4 regions of the Anoxybacillus sp. B2M1 genome follow, and region 3 is predicted to be linked to each of the others. Evidence: riboswitches for the same ligand, from Rfam matches in the RefSeq annotation. Region 3 holds a riboswitch; each other region holds the start of a gene.

Region 1 (3,752 bases), 1.2 Mb from region 3:
CTGTGACGGTAGTTTTCCTTCAATAAGCAGATGTGCTGCCTCGGTATATGTTTTGGTTTCTGCAAGCTTGATCAGATCATATCCCCGGATGACGATTTCTTCATTCTCCACATCAAGAAATGAAATTTTCGTTTCAGCCGCTATGATTTCTTCTAATCCTGGACGAAATTCCAAAAAGATCCCTCCTTAATTTAAAATCATTTGCTTTCGTCGGCCGACTCCTTGCTGAAAACAAGTTCTTGTCGTATTTCTTGATATGCTTGCTGCAAATTAGCACGGCATGATGGCTGTTCTGACAAAGGGAGGCGGACGGCAATTTCCGATTGATAATGATCGTACAGATCCATTAAAGAAACGGGTGGATGTTTTGTAAAATTGTTCATGACCGTTTGCTTAAACGCTTCCAAAAAATATTGCTTTGTTCCGAATGTGTTGTGCATGATGTCTGTCCTTTCGTTCTCAAGTTCCGATACGATTCGAATGATGGACATGCGCTTGAAGCAAATAAAAAAAGCATCTTCGCAAATGAAGATGCTGAAAAAGCGCATACGATCCCCTATGAAAAACATATACAAAAAAACATATGTTTTTCCGCTTCCTCAACACCCCCTATCCTCGTAGGTTTTTGGTGTGGACCGAATCAGGCAGGTCTCCTGGCTTATGTTCATCGCTTCCTAGCCCCTTCCCGTTGATATGTCAAGCATTCAACAGTGGTTTTGGCAGGTTGCTCCCATTTACAGTTGCGGGACAGCGTCGGATTTGCACCGAACTTCCCTTTTAAACCGGTCAAGCGCTCTTTTGCTTACCGGTACCTGATCCTAACCAACGTTATTCAATTTTCAAGTTCACTATATCATATTTTTTCTGAGACGAAAACAAAAAAATTCTTAACTTTCTAACAGGTGGCCTGGGCTGCTTCCGACAGTGTTCGATCATGAAAGTTATCTAGATATAACTTAAGGATAAAAAATGAGAAGGTGATGCTCCGATTTCGACGGTTGAGCATTCGAACAACACGGTCTACAGCTTATTGGTTGATACTTGTTACGCTTTGAAACCGGAATGCTCTTTTTGAATGATTAATCTTAATAAAAGCGATCGACTTCTGTCGAAATTAGATTTGCGCCATGAATCAGAAGACTTAATCTCCTTGACAATTTTTTCGAAGAATGATAGGGTTATTGTAAAATTTTTCTGATACTTCATGACAGGCTTAGAATGGAGGTTTGAAGCGTTTTTTTCTTGGCGAACAAGAAAATAAATGTGGGAACAGGTTCCAAAGGTGAGTCAAGACTAAATGGCCCAGTCCAAGGCTCCCTGCGGATGAAAAGGGAAGACCGGTGAGATTCCGGCACGGTCCCGCCACTGTAATAGAGGAGCTTTCCGCTTTACTGCCACTGATCAAAGATTGGGAAGGCGAGCGGAAAGCAATGATCCTTAAGTCAGGAGACCTGCCTGTTCTGACAACACTGCTTTTACCTACGGAGGATAGGGAGGTGTTCATCATGGACAAAGGGATTAATCCTTTTTTATGGCATTTCTAGCTTCCGTTGGAGCGTTAGGAATGCTTTTTTATTATTCGGAAAAAGAAATATGACGTCAAATCGCGGTGAATGCGGGGAGATGTGAGGAGAAGAGCAACTCAGCTGGAAGGATGAACGGGAAACCGAGCCATCGAATGGACAACATAGATTTCCTATCAGGCAAGTCCCGCCTAAAGATCAGGTAGAGAGTGGAAAAACGATAAAAATAAAATGATAGGAGAGAACGAGGAAATGAAATCAAGCAATCTTGGCTATCCACGTATTGGGGAAAAACGAGAGTGGAAAAAAGCATTAGAATCTTTCTGGAATGGAGAGATAGACGAAAAAATTTTTTTGGACACGATGCAGTCCATTCGGCTAAACCATATCAAAAAGCAGCGGGAAATAGGGATTGATCTTGTGCCGGTTGGCGACTTTACCCTTTATGATCATATGCTTGATACAGCGGCTATGTTTGGTTTCATTCCTGAACGTTTCGATTATCAGGGGGGAGAGGTTCCTCTCTCAGTTTATTTCGCGATGGCGCGCGGCAATGAAAAAGCACCAGCATGCGAAATGACGAAATGGTTTAACACCAATTATCATTACATTGTTCCAGAATGGAGCAAGGAACAAAGCTCCCGCCTGCATATAACAGAAAACAAACCATTAAAGGATTTTCGGGAAGCGAAGGAGAAATTAGGAGTTGAAGGAAAACCTGTTTTGATCGGACCTTATACGTTTATGAAGCTTTCCAAAGGCTATGATGAAAAGCAATTTTCCTATTTTCTATCATTGCTGCTTCCGCTTTATGAGCAAATACTAAAGGAGCTGGAGCGCGAGGGGGTAAAATGGATACAGATTGATGAACCCATTCTTGCTACTTCCTTAACCAAAAAAGAGATGGAGGAATTTGTATCTGTTTATGAGCGGTTGCCTCAAGCTGCTCCTAACTTAAAGATGATGTTGCAGACATACTTTGAGGCAGTAGACTGGTATGAAGAACTAATGAAACTTCCTGTTAGCGGGATTGGCCTTGATTTTGTTTATGGCCTAGAGAAAAATTTGCGCCATTTATCGAAGAGCGGTTTTCCAGAAGATAAAGTGCTAGCGGCAGGGGTGATTGATGGACGCAATATTTGGCGGACTGACCTGTCGGCAGCCAGCCGTCTCGTGGAAAAAATTTTGCATTCTGTCCCATCTGAACGGTTATGGCTGCAGCCATCAAATAGCTTGCTGCATGTCCCTGTTACGACAACATACGAAAAAACATTGCCTTTGAACTTGCAGCAGATGCTGGCATTTGCTGACGAAAAGCTGGAGGAGCTTGTGTATTTAACAGAACGATTCATCGATGGCCAAGGAAAGCGCGCTCATTATTATGCTCAAAATCAACAAGCGCTTCATTTATGGAAAAAGGATGCTTCAAGATATAATGCGAACGTGCACAAGGAGTGCGAGAACCTAACGAAGGCGCAGCTTGAGAGAGCATCATCCTATTTGGTACGGCAAAAGAAGCAGCAAGAAATAAGCCAGCTTCCAATATTGCCAACGACAACAATTGGCAGTTTTCCACAGACAGCAGAAGTGCGGAAAGCGCGCCAAAAGCTCAAAAAAGGCGAGTGGAGCCAGCCACAATATGAGCGCTTTATTGAAGCAGAAATTAAGAGATGGATCGACATTCAAGAAAAAATAGGATTAGATGTTTTGGTGCACGGTGAATTTGAAAGAACCGATATGGTCGAATTTTTCGCCGAAAAATTAGGGGGCTTTGCCTTTACTGAAAATGGATGGGTGCAATCATATGGTTCGCGCTGCGTTCGCCCGCCGATTATATACGGCGATGTCGAATTTTTGCAGCCGATGACGGTTAAGGAAAGTGTATACGCACAATCGTTAACAGAAAAAATAGTTAAAGGAATGCTCACAGGTCCTGTCACTATTTTAAATTGGTCATTTGTTCGTGATGATCTGCCTCGACATAAAGTAGCGGAGCAAATTGCCCTTGCGTTGCGAAACGAAATCAAAGCACTAGAGGAATCAGGAATTTCAGTCATTCAAGTGGATGAGCCCGCTTTGCTTGAGGGACTTCCTCTAAAAGAAGAAAAGAAGCAGGAATATTTAGAGTGGGCTGTACGGATGTTTCGTGTAGCCACTTCCATTGTAAAGGATGAGACGCAAATTCATACTCATATGTGCTATTGTGATTTTTCGTCTTATCTGCCTGTC
Region 2 (3,752 bases), 810 kb from region 3:
TTCTTTTGACGAAAAGGAAGCAAGCGGGACGGCGTTCAGTGTAATGGTCCCCTTTTGTAAAGAAAGCTCTCTGCTTAACAGCTTTAATAATGTTGTTTTGCCGCTGCCGTTAGGCCCTAAAATTCCAAAAAATTGCCCTTGTTCCACTGTGAAGGTAATGTTTTGTAATACCGCTTTTTCTCCGTATTGATAGGAAACATCATGAACGTTTAACATCATTTTCACGTCTTCCTTTTCATTCTATTTAAAAATAACCCCGCAAACAAAGGTGCACCAATTAACGAAGTAATGATGCCGATCGGCAATTCACTCGGTGAAATCATGGTTCGCGCCGCTAAATCGGCTAGCACTAAAAAAGCGCCCCCATATAAAAGCGATAGCGGTAAAAGCAAGCGATGATTCGGTCCCGCAACAAGACGAATCATATGAGGAACGACCAAGCCCACAAAGCCAATCGCCCCCGACACAGCAACAGCCGCCCCTGTTAATAAGGAAGCGCCGATTAAAATGACCAGCTTGCGCTTGGCAACATGGACACCTATGTGAGCAGCTGCCTCTTCACCAAAGGCAAAAGCGTTTAACTCGCGGTGATTCACTAATAACAGCAAACATCCTATTATAAAAAACGGAAGCATCATGACAACATATTTCCAGCTTCGCATCGCGACGCTTCCCATCAGCCAAGTAATAATTTGCCGCAGTTCCTCTCCTGTCAGCGCAATCATAAGCGAGATCAACGCGCTGAAAAATGCGCTGAAAATAATTCCGGTTAAAATGATCGTTTCCACTGACATGCGCGGATCGACGGCGCGAGTAAAAAACAAAACGAGAAAAAGAGTCAGCAACCCAAACGCAATGCTCATGATTGGTAATGTAAACGATCCAAACCACGGCAATTGCAGATGAAAGAACAAAACGACGACCGCTCCGACTGACGCGCCCGATGATACTCCGAGCGTGTAAGGATCAGCCAATGGATTTTTTAGCAATCCTTGAAACGCCGCTCCCGCCAACGAAAGGGAAGCGCCGACTAAAAACGCTAAAACAACGCGCGGCAAGCGGATGGCCATCACAATTTGCACAAGCGTATCAGGAATGTCAGGGGACGGCGCAATTCCCCACCATTGCTCTAAAAAAATGTCAATAATAGACGAAAAGGGAATCGATAGTGAGCCTATCGATATCCCTAACAAAATGCACACGACCACCGCTGTAAGAGCGATGATGTAGGCAATCATATTATTTAAAGATTTCCGGATAAATGACTTTGGCAAGTTCCTCTACCCCTTCAACAAGGCGTGGGCCTGATCTTGTGACTAAATCAGAATTCACCTCATATACGCGTTGATTTTTAACCGCCGAAACGTCCTTCCACGCCGGCCGTGCCATCACTTGCTTTACAGCATCCTTCACATAGTCTCCATACGTGACAACAATCACATCCGGATTGAGCGCTACCGCTTTTTCTTCCGTAAACATCGGCCATCCTTCTTGATCGCCAGCCACGTTTTCTGCTGAAATCACTTGCAGCATGTCATTGATAAACGTTCCCTTTCCTGCTGTATAAATTTGTGGCGCCGGCTGCACTTCCACCCATACTTTTACTGGATTTTTCACGTTTTTTGCTTTTTCCTTGATGGCTTCAAGCTTTGATTTCATCTGGTTGACAATTTGATCGGCTTTTTTCGTTGTCCCTGTTGCTTGTCCAATTAATTGGATCGAATGGTAAACATCATCAAATGTTTTGGCATCGTTCACAACAAGCACTGTAATTCCCGCATCCTTCAGCTGCTGCAGGCCGTCCCGCGAATTATGGGCACTCGATGCGTGAGCAAGCACTAAATCAGGCTTGAGTGAAATAATTTTCTCCACGTTAAACTCCATGCCACCAATTTTTTCTTTGTTTTTTACATCTTCCGGATAGTTATCAAAATCACTGACGCCAACAATTTTCTCTCCTAAACCAAGTTCATAGGCAATTTCCGTATTGCTCGGAATTAACGAAACGATTTTTTTCGGTTCGGACTGAATCGTGACCTCTTCCCCTAATCCGTCCTTAACGGTTACCGGGAAAGCAGCTGTTGCTTCTTGCTTCGCATTGGATGAATGAGTGGATTTGTCTGTTTCTTGATTACCGCACGCGGCAAGAAGGCCGAACGTCAGCATCAACACAAGCAGCCACGTATAATACCTCAGTTGCTTCATCATGGTTTCTCCTCCTGCACATATAAATTAAAAAATGCCCATCCCGGACGGAATGAGCAAGAAACGACAAACCATAGAGTTGTGGCAGCATAATAGCCACCTTTTGCCGTTTCGCCATCTCACCCCCCGAAGATTGGAAACATCGAGCAGTCAGGGCAGGTCTACTGACTTATGCTTCATCCTACTTTGAACCTTCCCATGCGGCCAACAGCTTGCCCATCAATACCGCACAGTGGTTATTTCATTTCGTCAGCATTTACAGTTGCGGGGACAGTTCTGGATTCGCACCAGATTCCCTATTAAGCCTACTAGCGATTCGCTCACTTCGGCACCCTTCTGCATCGATATACAATTGTAAAAAATAATCGAACAATTGACAGTTACAATATTAAAGGACGAAAGGCTGTTTGGCAACAAAAAAATGACGGAATTCGCCATTTTTCCCGTCTCTATATTATATGGATCTCATTTTTTAACGCATTGGCGTGATGAAAGCACATCCACCGACTTACCGCAAAAACGACTCGAACAGCAGTTTATCGCCATTCGAGTCGTTTGGATCGCCATTAATTGTTAATATAGCGTTCAAATACATCCCCAAACTCTTTTACTGTATACTGCTTCTTCGTCTCAACAAGCCAGTTGAACGCGATTTGATTTAGCTCTTTAAACTGTTCAGCAATGCTGTTTGGAGTGCTGGCAACACGCCCTAGCACAGAGGAGGCAACATCGAGGCTTTTTCGCGCAAAGTCGAGCGTTGTTTCATTTTCATGGCAAATTTCCGAAATTTTCAAAAGCGCTTTATATAAATCTTTCACTTCTTCCAGATGCTTTTTATGCACATCAATCGAATAGTGCTCCGATCCGATAGTAAATTTAATCTCTACATCTAAATCGACCGTGCCTGCCGTCTCAAGCGATACGCCGGCAATTGGATGCTTATAGTAATCATAACGGCGCAGCGTTCGCTTTTTACTTGTCGCGCTCGTCCCATCTAAATGAATAAGCGCTCGGTTAGTAAAGCAATATTCATCTGATTTGGACTTAATCAAAAAATAAATCTTTTCTTCATCTTCATGCATCACATAATCGTCTGCGTCCACTTTATCATAATTTTCGGGTTTAATGACAGAGCCGATATCACTTAATCCGAGAACATCAGCAGCAACTTTGCCAAACATCCAGCATCTCCTCCCTTTTCTTTTCCTACAATCCCATTATACCATCCATTTGCTTTCCAGACCCGATAAACAGAAAAAATAAAAAATGGATTTATAGCCGATTCAAAAGCACAATCCTTTTTTTTACAGATGGAGGCAGATCATAGAACGCTGTCGAATACAGTTTTTTACAAACGTCATTCTTCGCTGAAGCCTCCGTGCCTTGTCACAGGATCAAGAAGCGCTGCGAGTGCTATAATATATTTATGATGATGTCCCAAAGTTCATATTCTGTTCATAAACATCAAGTACAATACATACACGACAGCATAAAAAATCATGGCAAAAAGAGTGGTGATCAAATCGTGGAAAAGCAATCATTAGAAG
Region 3 (3,752 bases):
CCCTGTGAAAATCTGAAGAGACACTCCCTTCAGCACTTCTTGGCCATGAGGATATTGGTAATACACCTCTTCTAATCTCAACATCTTTTTTTCCTCTCGATCATCGCATCCATATGAGTACCCCCATTCCGGCAATCGCCTCTACAATATAGCGCTTGCTCCATACACCACACGTTTCGTTTTGAATATAGACAAGCTCATCGGAAAACCCGCGCGCCCGTAATGCGAGCAATAAAGCATGGTAAGCGTCCCATATTTTTTGCCAAAGCTGAAAAATAAGCATGGCGCCATGCCGCCAATGACTGCCGCCGTTGCGGGCTTTCATCGCTGTATATAATTCCTCCGCCGCCTGCTCCAACACAAAGACAAATCGATACATAAAAAATAGTAATTCAATCATAACGGATGGTATTTTCAGTTTTTTTAATACATAGAGCAACTCTGGAAACGGCGTTGTTACTAAAAGGAAAAATAAGCACGACCATGCTGCAATGGAGCGCAGCGATACATCGATTGCTGCCGGAATATTTCCTCGATTCACGGATATGTGCCATGAATCAAGGGAAATAAGCAAAATCGGCCAGCTAATTAAAAGGAAAAGGATGACCATTCCCAACGTTTTTACATATACTTTCCAAGAAACACCTGCATACCCAATCGTCCATATGGCTAGCCAGAAAATAATAAAAAGATGCGTTCCTCTGCTTCCTACCATAGTGTTCAAAAGCAAGAGAAAAGAGAATAAAGTCTTTTGTTCAGGCCGCAGACGGCGCAGACGATTATGATAGGCAATCATGTCAAAATGCCGAATCATTCCGCTTCATCTCTTCGACCGGCTCGACCTTTATAAACGCCGATAATATAGCCAATCACCCCGGCGCCAAGCGCGGCTTGCAAAGAAAATAACAATGTTTCCACTTCCCCGCCCGGCGGTGAAAAGATCGTCTCAAACCAAGGCTTATAATCCGGGACGATCGTTTGAATCGCTTTTTCCGCTTGATCATCTGTACCGCTAAAATCCGAATGGCGAACCAATAGCAAGGGGGCGGCAGCTAATACAAAAGCAAGAACAATAAGCAATAGATTTCGCTTCATCTGCTAGGCTCCTTTCTGAAGTTGATTCAGCTCTCGACTGCTGTAAGTAGATAAAAAGTTCCACACAACAACAGTCAGCAGCCCTTCGGTGATCGCGAGCGGTATTTGCGTAATCGCAAAAATTCCGGCAAATTTAAGAAATGAAGCTACTACTCCTCCTGTTGTATCGGGAAAAGCAAGCGCCAATTGCCATGATGTAACTACATATGTGGCCAAGTCAGAAAGAAAAGCGGCTAAAAAAATGACAAATCGCTGCGAAATGTTATACCTTTTTCCTATACGATACACCCCGTATGCTACTAGCGGACCGCATACCGCCATTGACATCGCGTTCGCTCCTAATGTCGTCAATCCCCCATGCGCCAGTAGTAACGTCTGGAATAACAGAACGATGCTCCCCATCACCGTCATTATTAGTGGACCAAATAAGACGGCCCCGAGCCCGACTCCAGTCGGATGGGAGCTGCTTCCTGTCACCGATGGGATTTTTAACGCCGAAAGTACAAAGGTAAAAGCTCCTGAAAGCGCAATCAACAATTTTAATTCAGGATGGCGCTTTGTGATCTTCATTAGCGATCGCACTCCTGCGATGAAAAACGGCAGAAAAACAATCCACCAAAATAGCGCCCATTTCATCGGCAAAAATCCTTCCATAATATGCATAGCATAGGCTGGTGTGCCGCTATTGACAGTAAAATAAACAACAAGGCCACATAGCAGCAACAGAAACTTCCATTGCTTCATACCCTCTCCTCCTTGATGCTAGCTTTTTTAGTAATGCCAACCGCAGCTGTTGGATGGCACATCGATAATCCATCTTCTCCATACTGATAGGTGACGATATCTTTTAAAGGATCACCATCTTTTAAATGTGTTTGGACAAGCTCTCTTCCTTTATCCGGCGTCACCCCCTTGTACCAAACTCCTTGCGGATACACGATTACTACGCACGCATCATTACAGCGGCCATTGCAGCGCGTTCTCGTTGTGTGTACAGTGCTGTCCAATTCCAGCCGCGCAATTTCATCACGAATGGCGATTGTCACCTCCTCTCCGCCTTTTCGCATGCAGCTGCCGCCGTTACAGATCAATACGTGATGCTTTACTCCAGTTAAATTCCACGTTGTCACACCGATCCTCTCCTTTTTGATGAAATAAAAAAGCACCTCTATCGATAGAGGTGCAGAAAAATGCATACGGCCAATCACAAATGCATATGTATACCATTCCCCCGCACGTCTACCTATAATCCCGTAGGTATCCGGCCGAGCAAATAAGGCAGGTCTCCTGACTTAGAGTCATCGCTTCATTGCGCCTTCCCGAAGTTTCCTTCAGTGACATGATGCAATGAAGCTCCTCATCACAGTGGCGGGTACCGTGACGGCTTTTCACCGTACTTCCCTTTTAAGCCTGTCCCAATAGAGAAAGGCACCTTACTTGCTTTAGCAAACGATTCAATGATTTAGTTGTTCCTCCACAATGATATGATGAATTTTCGAAAAAAGTCAACCATTTTTATTTTTCGAACAGTTTTGTTTTAGCGACAACAACTCCATCGCTATCAACATACACATGCGCGCCCGGCTCCCAACGTACGCCCCCGAATTCAAGAACGCGATCACGCGCCCCTTTCCCTTCTTTTTTGCTTTTGACAGGGCATGTCCCAAGAGCGATTACGCCAAGCGGCATTTGCGCAATTTCAGCTGAATCGCGAATGCAACCATGGACAATCACGCCTGCAAGTCCTCGTTCACAAGCGATTTGTGCCAGACGATCTCCGAGCAATGCACAATTTCGCGAACCTTTTCCATCAACAACTAACACCGTGCCTGCCGGAATGGTTTCTAGCGCTTCGCGAACGAGCACATTGTCCTCGAATACCTCAACAGTGGCAATCGGTCCGGAAAACTCTGTTTTTCCGCCATAAGAATGCAACGGTAATTGGCACACTTGCAGCTCCGACAAAAATTGATCACATAAATCTGCTGTCTTCATTTAATTTCCCTTCCCCCATTTTTCTTTGTCTATTAAATCCTTTTGACATTTTGAAAAAAAATCCTGCAAAATCCGTCAAAAAAAACAGAGGAACGGTGAAATAAGAAGAACTAATATGGTTTCCCGCAAGTGTGGATGATCATTTTACTAAAAATATGGAATGATTGAGCTAGACACAAGCTTTTCCGCCATATGCATGCCCAGTCGGCAAGTCATTTGCTTGCCGACTACGGCAGAAAAGCTGGGAATCAAGTAATGCCAATGGTTTTTATTGGATCATCAGCACACCTGATTGTTTACATAAAATTATTATCGTAACACATTCTAGTCGAGCCTCTGCAGGCAGTCCCTATATAAGCAGGTTTCGACAGCACGCTTTGGCGTGACCGAGACAAGTCAGCGGCCTATCTTCTGGCCGTGGCTCTCCATTTTATACAGCACGAGAATAAAACAAGTGAATCTACCACCAGCGATTAGGTCAACAGCTAAAACCGTCCTGATCTATAAATTAAATATAACAGCCATAAAAACATCAAAGAGGCGATACCAAACCCAATCTCAATCGCTGGAATTTTCCAGAGTAAAGTCGATTGCCTACCTAAAGAAGCGCCAATAATAATCCCTGCCATAATAATGCTGAAGGACAGCAGCACAATACTGAA
Region 4 (3,752 bases), 1.1 Mb from region 3:
CAATTGAGCACATTCGAGCATCGTCCGTTGATGATTCGCGTGGAACGGTTGGGCGCTTCAGGGTCCATAATGATTCGTTTCGTTAAAGCAGATGTCATCATAACTCCTCCTTATATTAACTTGCGCATGATTCACATTCTTCAATGTTGCTTGATGTTGAACGAACATAATAGGTTGTTTTTAAACCGGATTTCCAAGCGGCAAGATGAAGGGCTAATAAATCCTTTGCTTTAATGGTGTTCATTACGTAAAAATTGAATGAGATCGATTGGTCAATATGGCGCTGCCGCATCGCGTTTTGTTGAATGCTCCAATGCTGGTCAATATGATAGGCTGATTTATAGTACCAAGTTGTTTTTTCGTTTAAGTCTGGCGCTGTAACTGGAATCTTATAATCTTTTTTTTCTTCGGCATACATCTTCAAAAAGATCGGATCAATGCTGGCGGTACTGCCGGCAATAATCGATGTCGAAGCATTGGGAGCAATCGCCATCACATAGCCGTTGCGCATTCCATGTTTAGCTACGTTTTCTTTCAGATGAATCCATTTGGAAGTGTTGTAGCCACGTTTATCGAAATAGGCCCCTGTCTGCCAATCAGATCCAGAAAACGCTGGGTAACTGCCTTTTTCTTGAGCAAGCTCCATGCTTGCTTGAATAGTGAGATAAGCAATTTTTTCATAAAGCTCGTCCGCATAGTGAACGGCCTCTTCTGATTCCCAGCGAATGCCTTTTAAAGCGAGCAAATGATGCCATCCAAATGTGCCTAGTCCGACAGCCCGATATTTTTGATTCGTCAACTGTGCCTGCAAAACAGGGATTTGGTTTAAGTCAATCACGTTATCAAGCATGCGCATTTGAATAGGAACGAGCCGTTCAAGCACATCGTCCATAACGGCTTTAGCTAAATTGATCGACGATAGGTTGCAGACGACAAAATCGCCAGGGATTTTTTCAATGATGATTTTTCCATCTTTTACATATTGTTTTTCCATCACGGTCGGGCTTTGATTTTGGGCAATTTCAGTGCAAAGGTTGCTACAATAAATCATGCCGAGATGGGGGTTCGGATTTTTTCGATTCACTTCATCGCGATAAAACATAAATGGTGTGCCTGATTCTAGCTGGCTGCGCATAATGCTTTTCATAATTTCAATAGCTGGAACTTTCTCTTTTGAAAGGCGCTTTTCTTGAACGCATTCCCAATATTTTTGACGAAAACTGCCGTCCCCGTTTTCTTCATCATAAAAGTCTTCTAGACTGAATCCCATGATTTGTCGTATTTCGTGTGGATCAAATAAATACCAATCTCCGCGTTTTTCTACTTGCTCCATAAATAAATCAGGGATGCAAACGCCTGTGAATAAATCGTGTGTTCTCATCCGTTCATCGCCATTGTTTAATTTGGCATCTAAAAAAGCAAAAATATCTTTATGCCACACGTCTAAGTAGACAGAGATGGCTCCTTTTCTTTGGCCAAGCTGATCGACGCTGACAGCGGTGTTATTCAATTGCTTCATCCATGGAATCACGCCGGATGAAATCCCTTTAAATCCTTTAATATCGCTGCCGCGGCTGCGAATCTTTCCGAGATAGACGCCAATGCCGCCTCCTGCCTTGGAAAGGTTAGCAATATCGGTATTGCTGTCGTAAATACCTTGCAAGCTGTCATCAATCGTATCGATAAAGCAGCTTGATAGCTGACCATAGTTTTTTCCTGCATTGGCTAAAGTCGGAGTGGCAACCGTCATATATAAATTGCTTAATGCCCAGTATGCTTCTCGGATAAAGGCAAGTCGCTGCGTTTTTGGCTCTTTGGCCATCAATGTCATCGCGATGATGAGAAAGCGCTCTTGCGGCAGTTCATATAAATTTCTTTCATAATCACGGGCAAGATAGCGATCTGCAAGCGTGCGGAGACCGATATAGGTAAATAGCTTGTCTTTTTCTGGATTGATGATCGCTCCAATCTTTTTAATTTCTTCTTTTTCATAATCATCAAGCAAAGAATGGTTGTAAACTCCCTTGGAAACGAGAGAAGCGACCAGCTCGTAAAAATCACCGTAGCGTTCTTTTGGATGATAACCGCGATTTTGAGCTGCTTCGTGATAAAGCTTCTGTAAATAAATGCGGGCGCAAACAAAGGTCCAGTCTGGTTCTGCTTCGCTAATATATGAAAGTCCCTCAAGAATGCAATCATTTGCCATTTGTTCGAAGGACGCAGTGTCTTTGTTTTGAATCATGCGAAGCACACGCTTGATATATTCGGATGTGTCTAGATGAGGAAATTCATTTGTAAGATCATGAATCCAGGCAATCAATTCTTCTTGAGAAACGGTTTGAAAAGTAAACGTCATTATCGGCTCCTCCTCTTTCCAATAAAAAAATCCACTCCGGATTGAGTGGATGAAACGATAGTATAAAAAGGAATAAAACTTCCCTTCTTAAACCATCGCTTCATCTTCTCCCTCCCCGAAGAATGTGAAACGAAACAAGCAAGGCAGGTCTCCTGACTTGTGCTTCTTCCTACTTTGGATCCTTCCCGTATACGCGCCGTATAAGCTTTCGTATACAGTGGAGCTTCCATTTCGTCCGCACATACAGTTGCGGGGGCAGTTCTGGATTTACACCAGATTCCCTATTAAGTCCTAAGGGACACCTTTACTTGTGGTTTGTTCTACTATATATAGTTTTTGTTTTTGTTCTCCGATACAATATATTGTGTTTGTTAGTTGCGCTGGTATCATCATATAATAAATCAATGGAAAATTCAACTATAATATTTCTGAAGTGGAAAAATAAAAAACGCGCTCGATCGGCGCGTTTATTTTTGAAGTGGGAGAAATTTAATAAGCAGCGAGCGAATCAGTAAACCGGTGAGCACACCAGGAATAACTGAGAGCATTGGCAGCCAAATTGGTCCAAAAAAAATGCCGAAGATGGTAACGCGGGAAGAGTACATCAGTCCAACTGTGACAAAATAAGCTGAAAAAACGAATGGAAGAAAAGCGTAAGGAGAGCGACCACCGTCAGCATCTTTATAAGCATCCCACATTGCAAAAAAATACAAACATGGATAAAACATAAGCCATTGAAAATCAATGACTTGGGTTGCTTCGATTGTTTTTCCCAAAAAGCTCAGGCGAATGGCTTCATTAAATCGGGATTGAGAGTTTACAATAAATTCTAATAAAATAAAGATGGTTCCTTTGAAATACTTTTGATTCAAAAGCTGTCCGAATCCTGGTAAAGCAATACTCCATAACAACCGTTCAATTGCTTTCACGTTTTCTTAACCCTTTACTAATGGATTTTATTTGTTGATCATCGACTATATCCTATATCGCCTCGTATATAGAAAAAGAGCCCTGCCTTATTTTTATCATTTCCGCTTTTTACAGTTTATATAATTACATTTTATTGAAAATATACATTTTGTTCCTATTGAGATCGGGAATTTGAAAATGGTGCATGTTAGGTGTGTAATTTGACATGTTATGTCTAGTTTTGTTCATGTTAAGAAAATATTTGGGTAACTTTTCAGAATAGTTAGTATAATCACTGTGAGTAGAGGATAATTTTTTAGTGCAAAGGGGGAGAGGATTTTGAAAGCGGTTAAATCAATCGTGATTTGGGGATTGATTTCGATCATTGGAGCCATTGGCTTTGCGGTATTGGCTCTGCACCGCGGTGAAACGATTAATGCGATTTGGCTCATTGTGGCAGCGGTGTGTGTATATGCAGTGGCTTATC

Evidence for each region. A riboswitch is a leader RNA that binds a small molecule or an ion and turns the genes downstream of it on or off. The one in region 3 is predicted to bind cobalamin.
Region 1: another riboswitch for cobalamin. It lies ahead of metE (5-methyltetrahydropteroyltriglutamate--homocysteine S-methyltransferase); the one in region 3 lies ahead of GFC28_RS04315 ((2Fe-2S) ferredoxin domain-containing protein).
Region 2: another riboswitch for cobalamin. It lies ahead of GFC28_RS00430 (ABC transporter substrate-binding protein); the one in region 3 lies ahead of GFC28_RS04315 ((2Fe-2S) ferredoxin domain-containing protein).
Region 4: another riboswitch for cobalamin. It lies ahead of GFC28_RS09465 (ribonucleoside-diphosphate reductase subunit alpha); the one in region 3 lies ahead of GFC28_RS04315 ((2Fe-2S) ferredoxin domain-containing protein).

The regions. Positions count from the first base shown of each region.
Region 1 covers NZ_CP015435.1:2,073,850-2,077,601, reverse strand. The annotation lists gene mmgD (citrate synthase) at 1-174, opposite strand, end outside; gene GFC28_RS10105 (hypothetical protein) at 198-440, opposite strand; cobalamin riboswitch at 627-831, opposite strand; cobalamin riboswitch at 1,293-1,473, shown strand; gene metE (5-methyltetrahydropteroyltriglutamate--homocysteine S-methyltransferase) at 1,776-3,752, shown strand, end outside.
Region 2 covers NZ_CP015435.1:76,168-79,919, reverse strand. The annotation lists gene GFC28_RS00440 (adenosylcobinamide amidohydrolase) at 1-219, opposite strand, end outside; gene GFC28_RS00435 (FecCD family ABC transporter permease) at 222-1,274, opposite strand; gene GFC28_RS00430 (ABC transporter substrate-binding protein) at 1,240-2,205, opposite strand; cobalamin riboswitch at 2,343-2,556, opposite strand; gene GFC28_RS00425 (PH domain-containing protein) at 2,772-3,386, opposite strand.
Region 3 covers NZ_CP015435.1:881,199-884,950, forward strand. The annotation lists gene GFC28_RS04295 (energy-coupling factor ABC transporter ATP-binding protein) at 1-84, opposite strand, end outside; gene cbiQ (cobalt ECF transporter T component CbiQ) at 101-814, opposite strand; gene GFC28_RS04305 (energy-coupling factor ABC transporter substrate-binding protein) at 811-1,095, opposite strand; gene GFC28_RS04310 (energy-coupling factor ABC transporter permease) at 1,099-1,839, opposite strand; gene GFC28_RS04315 ((2Fe-2S) ferredoxin domain-containing protein) at 1,836-2,225, opposite strand; cobalamin riboswitch at 2,356-2,546, opposite strand; gene rraA (ribonuclease E activity regulator RraA) at 2,611-3,090, opposite strand; gene ubiB (2-polyprenylphenol 6-hydroxylase) at 3,576-3,752, opposite strand, start outside.
Region 4 covers NZ_CP015435.1:1,965,681-1,969,432, reverse strand. The annotation lists gene GFC28_RS09470 (ribonucleotide-diphosphate reductase subunit beta) at 1-98, opposite strand, end outside; gene GFC28_RS09465 (ribonucleoside-diphosphate reductase subunit alpha) at 116-2,356, opposite strand; cobalamin riboswitch at 2,482-2,678, opposite strand; gene GFC28_RS09460 (hypothetical protein) at 2,824-3,285, opposite strand; gene GFC28_RS09455 (carbon starvation CstA family protein) at 3,605-3,752, shown strand, end outside.